2 regions of the Pseudoduganella sp. jia 9 genome follow, and region 1 is predicted to be linked to the other one. Evidence: predicted binding sites of a transcription regulator. Region 1 holds the regulator's gene; the other holds the start of a gene.
The links. The regulator sigma-54, encoded in region 1, starts transcription at its own class of promoters, with help from an activator protein. The targets are predictions, from matches to a motif close to TGGCANGNAANCTGCTTT.
Positions count from the first base shown of each region.

Region 2: a site for sigma-54 is predicted at 2,956-2,973, ahead of glnA (type I glutamate--ammonia ligase). Genes of this name have one in related genera too.

Region 1 covers NZ_JBUPWE010000004.1:288,894-293,415, forward strand. The annotation lists gene ACY34H_RS06190 (amidohydrolase family protein) at 1-39, opposite strand, end outside; gene ACY34H_RS06195 (enoyl-CoA hydratase/isomerase family protein) at 95-1,177, opposite strand; gene hpf (ribosome hibernation-promoting factor, HPF/YfiA family) at 1,360-1,716, opposite strand; gene ACY34H_RS06205 (RNA polymerase factor sigma-54) at 1,824-3,296, opposite strand; gene lptB (LPS export ABC transporter ATP-binding protein) at 3,314-4,075, opposite strand; gene lptA (lipopolysaccharide transport periplasmic protein LptA) at 4,076-4,522, opposite strand, start outside.
Region 2 covers NZ_JBUPWE010000018.1:155,736-160,257, reverse strand. The annotation lists gene glnL (nitrogen regulation protein NR(II)) at 1-859, opposite strand, end outside; gene ACY34H_RS23545 (DUF4124 domain-containing protein) at 856-1,344, opposite strand; gene glnA (type I glutamate--ammonia ligase) at 1,479-2,894, opposite strand; gene ACY34H_RS23535 (rhodanese-like domain-containing protein) at 3,231-3,686, shown strand; gene ACY34H_RS23530 (TonB-dependent receptor plug domain-containing protein) at 3,743-4,522, opposite strand, start outside.

The DNA of each region.
Region 1 (4,522 bases):
CGAAGCGGCGGCGAATGTCAGGAAATCACGGCGGTTCATCAAATATTGCTCCGGGAGACACCGTCCTCCAGGACGGTGAGAATTGACGGCAGGCTCACAGGTGGCGCAGCGGATGGGCCCAGGCAGGCCATGCCGGTTCGAAGAAGCGGTCCACCATCGCGTCGCTCACTTCGTCCAGCGACGGCGGATTCCAGCGCGGCGTATTGTCCTTGTCGATTGCCAGCGCACGCACGCCCTCGATCACCTCGCCGTGCTCGAACGTGCGGCGTACCAGGTTGCGCTCCATCCGCAGGCAGTCGGCGATGCCCATTGTTGCGCCGCGCCGTATCATCTCGGCTGTCACGCGCATCATCAGCGGCGAACGCCGCGCCATCGCGGCCAGCGCGTTCTGCGCGAACGGGTGATCGTCGCGGCGCAGCGAGGCGACGATGTCGGTCACCGAACGGTGCGCGAAATGGTCGTCGATCAGTGCACGGTGCGCCTGCAGTTCCGATGCGCCCGCCTCCCCGCGGAGCGGCCGGGCGAACATGGCGACCGCTTCGCGCAGTCCGGCACCGGCGGTGGACCCCACCAGGTCGGCCAGCAGCGGCAGCTCGGGGGCGGGAACGTAATGATCGGCCAGGCCGCAGTACAGCGCATCGGCAGGACCGATCATCAGCGCCGTGAGCGCCAGGTAAACGCCCAGCTTGCCGGGCGCACGCGCCAGGAAATAGCTGCCACCCACGTCGGGAAACAGCCCGATGTTCACCTCGGGCATCGCCAGCCGGGTGCGGTCGGTTGCCACGCGCACGCCGCATTGCGGTCCGCCCTGCGCGATGCCCATGCCGCCGCCCATCACCACGCCGTCCATCACGGCCACGTAGGGTTTCGGAAAGCAATGCACGAGGTAATTCAGCGCATATTCCTCGGTAAAGAAATCTTCGATCAGGGCACTGCCGCGCTGCGGCGTGGCGCTGCCGGCGGCATGGAAGAAGCGGACGTCGCCGCCCGCGCACAGCGCCCTGTCGGAGCTGCTGCGGATGACAACGGCGGCAACGTCCTCGTCGTCGCGCCAGGCCAGCAACGCGCCCGTGATCGCCCGGATCATCTCGAGCGACAGCGCGTTCAACGCCTTCGGCCGGTCGAGTGTGATGAAGCCGGTGCCGTTACGCACCTTGATATGGACGTGGTCGGTCATGGTGTCTCGCATCGTTGTCGTTATTGGCCTCATTCTAGCCATGGATGCGAACCATGTGGGATAAACGTGGGATGTACGCAAGACCTGTGTGCAGGGCGCGCATGCAGGCGCCACATATAACAAAGGGCGCATCGTGCGCCCTTGTGTTGCAGCAGTCGAGGGACTGCGACCTGCGACCGTCGTTATGCGGTCGACGCGGGATTTTCGGTCTCGCTCAGGTACTTGATGGTTTCATGATTGTGGTTCTGCACTTTATCCTTGTGCTTCATGACCTGGCGGTCCAGCTTGTCGATCAGCGTGTCGATGGCCGCATAAAGATCCTGCGCGACGCTTTCGACGAACACGGTCTTGCCCGACATCCGCAGGTTGATCTCCGCTTTCTGTCTTTTCTCTTTCTCGGTGAGATTATCTACACTCAGGATCACACTGACATCGATCAACTGATCGAAATGGCGTCTGACGCGTTCCAGCTTGTTCTGCACATATTCGCGAATGGCAGGGGTAACGTCGATATGGTGTCCACTGATGGTCAGATTCATACACACACTCCTAAAGAAGATATTACAGGTTCGTGCGTTCTCCACCAAGCAAGTAAGGCGGCGCAGAGGAACCCAAGCACTACCAGGATTTGCTGCCAGGGTTTTGCTTACAGGGATTTGCGGAGGCTGACCGGGGGAATTTTCAATGCTTCGCGATATTTGGCAACAGTGCGTCGCGCAATCACCATGCCTTGTTCACCCAGCATGTCCGCAATCTTACTGTCGGATAAAGGGTTCTTAGGGTCTTCGGCTCCTGTGAATTGCACGATCAGCGCCCGGATCGCAGTCGAGGATGCTTCCCCGCCAGCTTCGGTTGCCACGTGGCTGCCAAAAAAATACTTCAACTCAAACATGCCATGCGGAGTCAGCATATATTTTTGAGTTGTTACCCGAGAGATAGTGCTCTCGTGTAGGCCCAGTGTATCAGCTATTTCACGCAACACAAGGGGTCTCATTGCCACCGCGCCATGCGAGAAAAAGTTCTTCTGGCGCTCGACGATGGCCTGGGCCACGCGCAGGATCGTGTCGAAGCGCTGGCGCATATTCTTGATCAGCCACTTGGCTTCCTGCAGCTGGGCATTCATCTGGGTTTCACCCTTGCCCTGCTTGAGCAGGCTGGCGTACAGCGCGTTGACGCGCAGGCGGGGCATCACATCGTTGTTCAATGTGACGATCCAGCCATTGCGCCCCCGCTTCACCACCACATCCGGTACCACGTAGTCTGACACGTCGGCCGCGAACGCGGCGCCCGGATGCGGGTTGCACTGGCGGATCACCGCCTGCGCCTCGCGCAAGTCTTCGTCGTCGCAATCGAGTGCCTTCTTCAGCTTGTTGAAGTCGCGCTGGGCGAACCATTGCAGGTGGTTTTCAACGATGCACAGGGCCATGCGCCGCGTCACCAGCGGCACATTCGGCATGCGCCGGATCTGCAGGGCCAGGCATTCGGATGCACTGCGCGCGCCGATGCCCGCCGGGTCGAAGCTCTGCAACATCTTCAGCGCGGTACGCAATTCGTCGGTCTCGATTTCCAGTTCTTCCGGCAGCCGCGCGTGGATCTCCTCCAGGCTCTCCTCGAGGTAGCCGTTGTCGTCGAGCGCATCGATGATCAGCTCCACCAGTGCCCGGTCGCGCGATTCGAGCACGGTCACGCGCATCTGCTCCATCAGGTGCTCGCGCAGGCTGCGGTGGCTCGCTTCGAGCTGGGGGCGGGCATCGTCGTCGTCCGGGCCCTTGCCGCTGCCCGCACTGCTCCAGTCGGTATCGCCGGTGCCGGCATCGAGCCCCTCGCCACCGCCATCGAACGGCTCGGGTTCGGGCGTCGCCGGCGCATCCTGCGGTGGCCCGCCTTCCGGTGGCGCTTCGCCGGGGGCCTGCGCGGTGTTGATGGCACCGTCACCCAGCAGGCGCACCGAGCGGTCGAGCGGGTCGTCGAGCCGCTCGAGCAGCGGATTATCGGTCAGCAGCTGTTCCAGTTCCTGGTGCAGCTCCAACGTGGACAATTGCAGCAGCCGGATCGACTGCTGCAATTGCGGCGTCAGCGCGAGGTGCTGGGAAGTGCGCAGTTGCAAAGACTGTTTCATAGCTGATTAATGCCCGGTCACATGCGGAAATGTTCACCCAGATATACCCGGCGTACGGACTCGTCGGCAATGATATCGTCGGGTCGGCCGGAGGCCAGTACGCTGCCCTGATTGATGATATACGCCCGGTCGCAGATGCCCAGCGTTTCGCGCACGTTATGATCCGTGATCAACACGCCGATGCTGCGCTCCTTCAGGAAGCGCACGATGCGCTGGATCTCGATCACGGCGATCGGGTCGACACCGGCAAACGGTTCGTCCAGCAGCACGAAGCGGGGGTTGGTCGCCAGCGCACGGGCGATCTCCACGCGGCGCCGTTCGCCGCCGGACAGCGACAGCGCCGTGTTCTCGCGCAGCTTCTCGATCTGCAGGTCGGCCAGCAGCGCGTTCAGGCGTTCGTCGATCGCCGCCTTGCCCAGCGGCTTGCCGTCGACCTTCTGGATCTCCAGCACGGCGCGGATGTTCTCTTCCACGGTCAGCTTGCGGAACACCGACGCTTCCTGCGGCAGGTACGACAGGCCGAGGGTGGCGCGCTTGTGGATCGGCAGGCTGGAGATGTCGGTGCCGTCGAGGTCGATGGTGCCGGCGTCCGACGCGACCAGGCCCACGATCATGTAGAACGACGTGGTCTTGCCGGCACCGTTCGGCCCCAGCAGGCCGACCACTTCGCCGCACGCCACCTGCAACGACACGTCATGCACCACCTGGCGCTTGCCGTAGCTCTTTTGCAGGCCGCGCACGATCAGCGTGCTGCTGCAGTTTTCCTGCACTTGCGCCATTTAATTCCCCGCTGCCGGCGCGGCCGGCGGTTGCGTTGCGGACGGCGCCGCCGGTGCGGTGCGCTTCGGCTGGATCACCATGGTGCCGCGCCCGGCGCCCGGCTTGTCGGCGCCGCTGCTGGTATTGCGCACGCTGAAGAACTCGCGGCGGCTGTCGTACGAGATGAATTCGCCCTCGACCTCATCGCTCGGCTTGCTGCCTTCCAGGCGGCGGATCTTCGCCTTCGAGTACATCTTCACCAGCTCGGCCTTCTCGTCGTACTCGATGCGGTCGGCTTCGCCTTCCATCCACTGGTCGCCTTCGCCGTCGCGCTTCTGGCGGAACGTGACCTTCTTGCCGCCGCCGGTCAGCGTGGCCAGCTGGTAACCGTCCGGCGTGTAGGTAACCACCGCCTTGTCGGCCTTCATCCGCAGCGTGCCGCGCGTGAGCGTCACGTCGCCGGTGAA
Region 2 (4,522 bases), on a different contig from region 1:
GCGTGATCTGCGCATCGCCCGTTTCGACGCGCTCGGCCAGCGCCTGGGCCGCATTGTGCGCGATGTTCAGTACGGTCTGGATCAGCTGCTCCTTGTCGCCGCGGAACTCGGGCAGGGAGGCGTCGTAATCGCGCACGATGGTCAGGCCGGCCGGAAACTCGGCCAGGATCAGGCTGCGCACGCGCTCCAGCACTTCATGGATGTTGACATCGCCCACGATGTGCGGACGGCGGTGCGGTGCCAGCAGGCGGTCGACCAGCGTCTGCAGCCGGTCCGCTTCCTTGATGATCACCTGCGTATATTCGCGCAACTGCTGCAGGTGCAGCGGCGGCAGCTCCATCTCGAGCAGCTGGGCCGCGCCGCGGATGCCGCCCAGCGGGTTCTTGATCTCGTGGGCCAGGTTGCGGATCAGCTCCTTGTTGACCTGGCTCTGGTCCAGCAGGCGCTCTTCGCGGTCCAGCTTCATCTGCTGCACGGTCTCGCGCAGTTCCAGCAGTACATTGCCGTCCGGTTCGTCCATTGCGCTGGCGATCGCATGCACGTGCAGCGGCTCGCGCGCGGGGCGCTCCAGCGTCAGTTCCTGCCGCAGGTCGGAAAACTTGTGGGCGCGCGCCTGCACGATCACATGTTCCAGCTCCGCGGGATGGGAAAACAGGTCGCACAGCCGCTGGCGCGACAGGGCCTTCAGCGAACTCTCCAGCATGTTCTCGGCGGCCGCGTTGGCGAAGGCGATGCGGCCTTCGGCATCCACGATCACCACCGCCGAGGCCAGCAGGTCGAGCCCCGCGAACGTGTGGGAACGCGGGATGGCGCCCGCCGCCGCAGCCGCGGCACGGGCGATATTGGTCACAATTTTCATCGTATGTTGGCGATCTCGCGCTGTAGTGCTGCCACGTTCTGTTCCGAGCGGGCGATGGCGTCGCGCAGGCTGGCCACCCGCTCCTGGTACTTGGCGTAGTTGCGCTCGTCGCCGCGCCGTTCCGGCTCGCCGTTGTTGAATTCGCGGCGCAACTCGCCCAGCTTCTGCATTTCGGCGTTCAGTTCGTCGGTCAGGATCTGGCGGCGGTCGGCATCGCGGGCGCGCTGCTCGGACGTGTCCACGCGCGGAAACCCGCTGCGTGGTGCCGTGCTGCCGGACGGGCTTGCGGACGGGCTCGCAGAGGGATTCGCACCCAGTGGCCGGGGCCGCGGTGCGCTTTCCCTTGGCGGCGGCGCCGGAATGGCCGCGTTCGGCAAATCCAGCAGCACGCATTGCCTGCCGCGGATCTGGCGATCCGTGTATTCCTTGCGCCCTTCGGCATCCGTGCAGCGGTAGATCTGCGCCGAAACACCAGCGGTGGCCATCAGTAGAACCAGTAACAACGAGCAGCGTGCGATCATGCCCCGACTATACAACAACCGAAAAAAAACGCGGGGATGGCTCATGCCCTCCCCGCGTCGAGTTGGCTACCGGTGTTTCACTTCCGGCAGCGTCGCCATTACAGCGAGTAGTACATGTCGAATTCGACCGGGTGCGTGGTCATGCGCATGCGCGTGACTTCCGTCATCTTCAGTTCGATGTAGGCATCGATCATCGAATCGGTGAACACGCCGCCGCGGGTCAGGAACTCGCGGTCCTTGTTCAGGTGATCCAGCGCTTCTTCCAGCGATGCGCAGACGGTCGGGATCAGCGCGTCTTCTTCCGGCGGCAGGTGGTACAGGTCTTTCGACGCTGCTTCGCCCGGGTGGATCTTGTTCTGCACACCGTCCAGGCCGGCCATCATCAGCGCGGCGAAGCACAGGTACGGGTTGGCCAGCGGGTCCGGGAAGCGCGTTTCGATGCGGCGGCCTTTCGGGTTCGCCACGTGCGGGATGCGGATCGATGCGGAACGGTTGCGTGCCGAGTAAGCCAGCTTCACCGGTGCTTCGTAGCCAGGCACCAGGCGCTTGTACGAGTTGGTGCCCGGGTTGGTGATCGCGTTCAGGGCCTTGGCGTGCTTGATGATGCCGCCGATGTAGTACAGCGCGAAGTCGGACAGGCCGGCATAGCCGTCGCCGGCGAACAGGTTCTTGCCGTCTTTCCAGATCGACTGGTGCACGTGCATGCCCGAGCCGTTGTCGCCCACGACCGGCTTCGGCATGAAGGTGGCGGTCTTGCCGTAGCTGTGCGCCACGTTCCAGATCACGTACTTCATGTTCTGCGTCCAGTCGGCGCGCTCGACCAGGGTCGAGAACTTGGTGCCGATTTCATTCTGGCCGGCGCCGGCCACTTCGTGGTGGTGCACTTCGACCGGAATGCCCATCGATTCGAGGATCAGGCACATTTCCGAGCGCATGTCCTGGAACGAATCGACCGGAGGCACCGGGAAGTAGCCGCCCTTGACGGTCGGACGGTGGCCGCTGTTGCCGCCTTCGATGTCCTTGTCGGTCGACCACGACGCTTCGTCGGAATCGATCTTGACCATCGCGCCGGACATGTCGATCTTCCACTTCACGGAGTCGAAGATGAAGAATTCTGGTTCCGGGCCGAAGTAGGCGGTGTCGCCCAGGCCGGACGACTTCAGGTAGGCTTCGGCGCGCTTGGCGATCGAACGCGGGTCGCGGTCGTAGCCCTTGCCATCCGACGGCTCGATCACGTCGCACTGCATGAACAGCGTGGTCTCTTCGAAGAACGGATCGATGTTGGCGGTGGTCGGGTCCGGCATCAGGATCATGTCGGATGCTTCGATGCCTTTCCAGCCTGCAATGGAAGAACCGTCGAAAGCATGGCCGCTTTCGAACTTGTCGATATCGAAGTGGGAGACGGGCACGGTGACGTGCTGCTCTTTACCACGGGTATCGGCGAAACGGAAGTCGATGAACTTGACTTCGTTGTCTTTGACCAATTGCAGGACTTCTTCGGCGGTGCGTGCCATTACGTATCTCCTAAGTGAAAAGGGCTGCCGGCACATGGTGCGGCGGAAACTCGTACATCCTAATGCATGAAGCGTGCCAGCAGGAAGCAACTATCGATATGCAGCGAGTTACATTGATCTTGCTCCCTACGGAAACTAAAATCGTCCGTACAGAAACCCACGGCGAATTGCACCAAGATTGCACATTGCGTGACTCGCCCAATTTTGGTGCGGCTGGTTCATTTTGCACCAAGTTTGCGCAATGCGCCCCAAAATGTGGCATGAATGTCCAGGCGGAATTTTTGCCTGCATTCATGCCTCCGACGATAGAGACAGATCCCAAGGATTTAACGCCAAATGAGCACTAACGACATTCTCGAGCGCGCCCGCGAGCGCGGCAATGGCCTGCCCTATGCTGGCGCAGTCACGCCCCAGGAAGCGCACGAGCTGATCCAGGGCAACCCAGCCGTCCGCCTGGTCGATGTGCGCACCAACGCCGAACGCGACTGGGTGGGACGCGTGGCGATCGACGACGCGCAGCATGGTGCCGTGCAGTGGAGCACGTATCCGGGCGGCGTGCCGAATCCGGACTTCCTCGCCCAGCTTGCCGCCGTGGCCGGCAAGGACGACGTGCTGCTGTTCCTGTGCCGTTCCGGCGTACGCTCCCGCCATGCCGCGAAACTGGCCACCGAGAACGGCTATGCCAACAGCTTCGACATCCTGGAAGGGTTCGAGGGAGACAAGGATGCCGAGGGGCACCGCAAGACGGTGGGCGGATGGTGCAAGGCCGGATTGCCCTGGGTGGGCGCCTGAGCCGCGTTTCCTCAAAAACAGGGACGGACCCTGTTTTTGAGGAAACTTGATGATCGCTACAGCGCGTAGGTCAGGCGCGCGTAGACGTAGCGGCCCGAGCGGCCGAAGGGCGAGTAGTTCGTAAACGGGGCGTTGCCGGTGGTGTTCAGCGCCGCGGGATAGGCGTCCGGGTACTGGTCGAACAGGTTTTCCGCGCCCAGTGCCACCGACAGTGCTTCATTGATCTTCCAGCGCCCTTCCAGGTCCACCAGCGTCTTCGCCGACATCGTGTGGTCCAGCGCCGGCGTCGTGCCCGGCGTCAGCACCTTGCCGTAGCGTGTCGCGCGCAGCGTGGCGCCCCAGGGTCCCAGGTTCCAGGTGCCGCTGGCGGTGAACTTGGTTTTCGGCGTGCCCTGTTCGAATGTCAGGACGTTGACGCGGTCGAACAGCGCCGGGGCCGGCGACAACGCGGCCAGCTCGGCCGTCTGCGGTACCTTCGTGACGTCGGTATCCGTGTAATTGCCGGCGACGGTCAGGTCGAAGCGGCCAGCGCTGCCCAGGTTCCACGGGTAGTTCAGTACTACATCGACGCCCTTGGTCGTGGTGTCGACACCATTGATGAAGAAGCGCCCGCCGCCAACGCCGGGGAAGCCGTTCGCGGTGAGGAAATCACGCACGTTCACCTGCGTAAGGTTTTCGGATAGCACGATCCGATTGCGGATATCGATGTGGAACGCGTCCACCGTCAGGCTGCCGCGGCCCAGCTTCGCCACGGTGCCCAGCGAGAAGTTGGTGGACTTCTCGGCGTCCAGCGGCTTCGCGCCGAGCGCCACGGCGGCCGCATCGGTCGGCTTGAA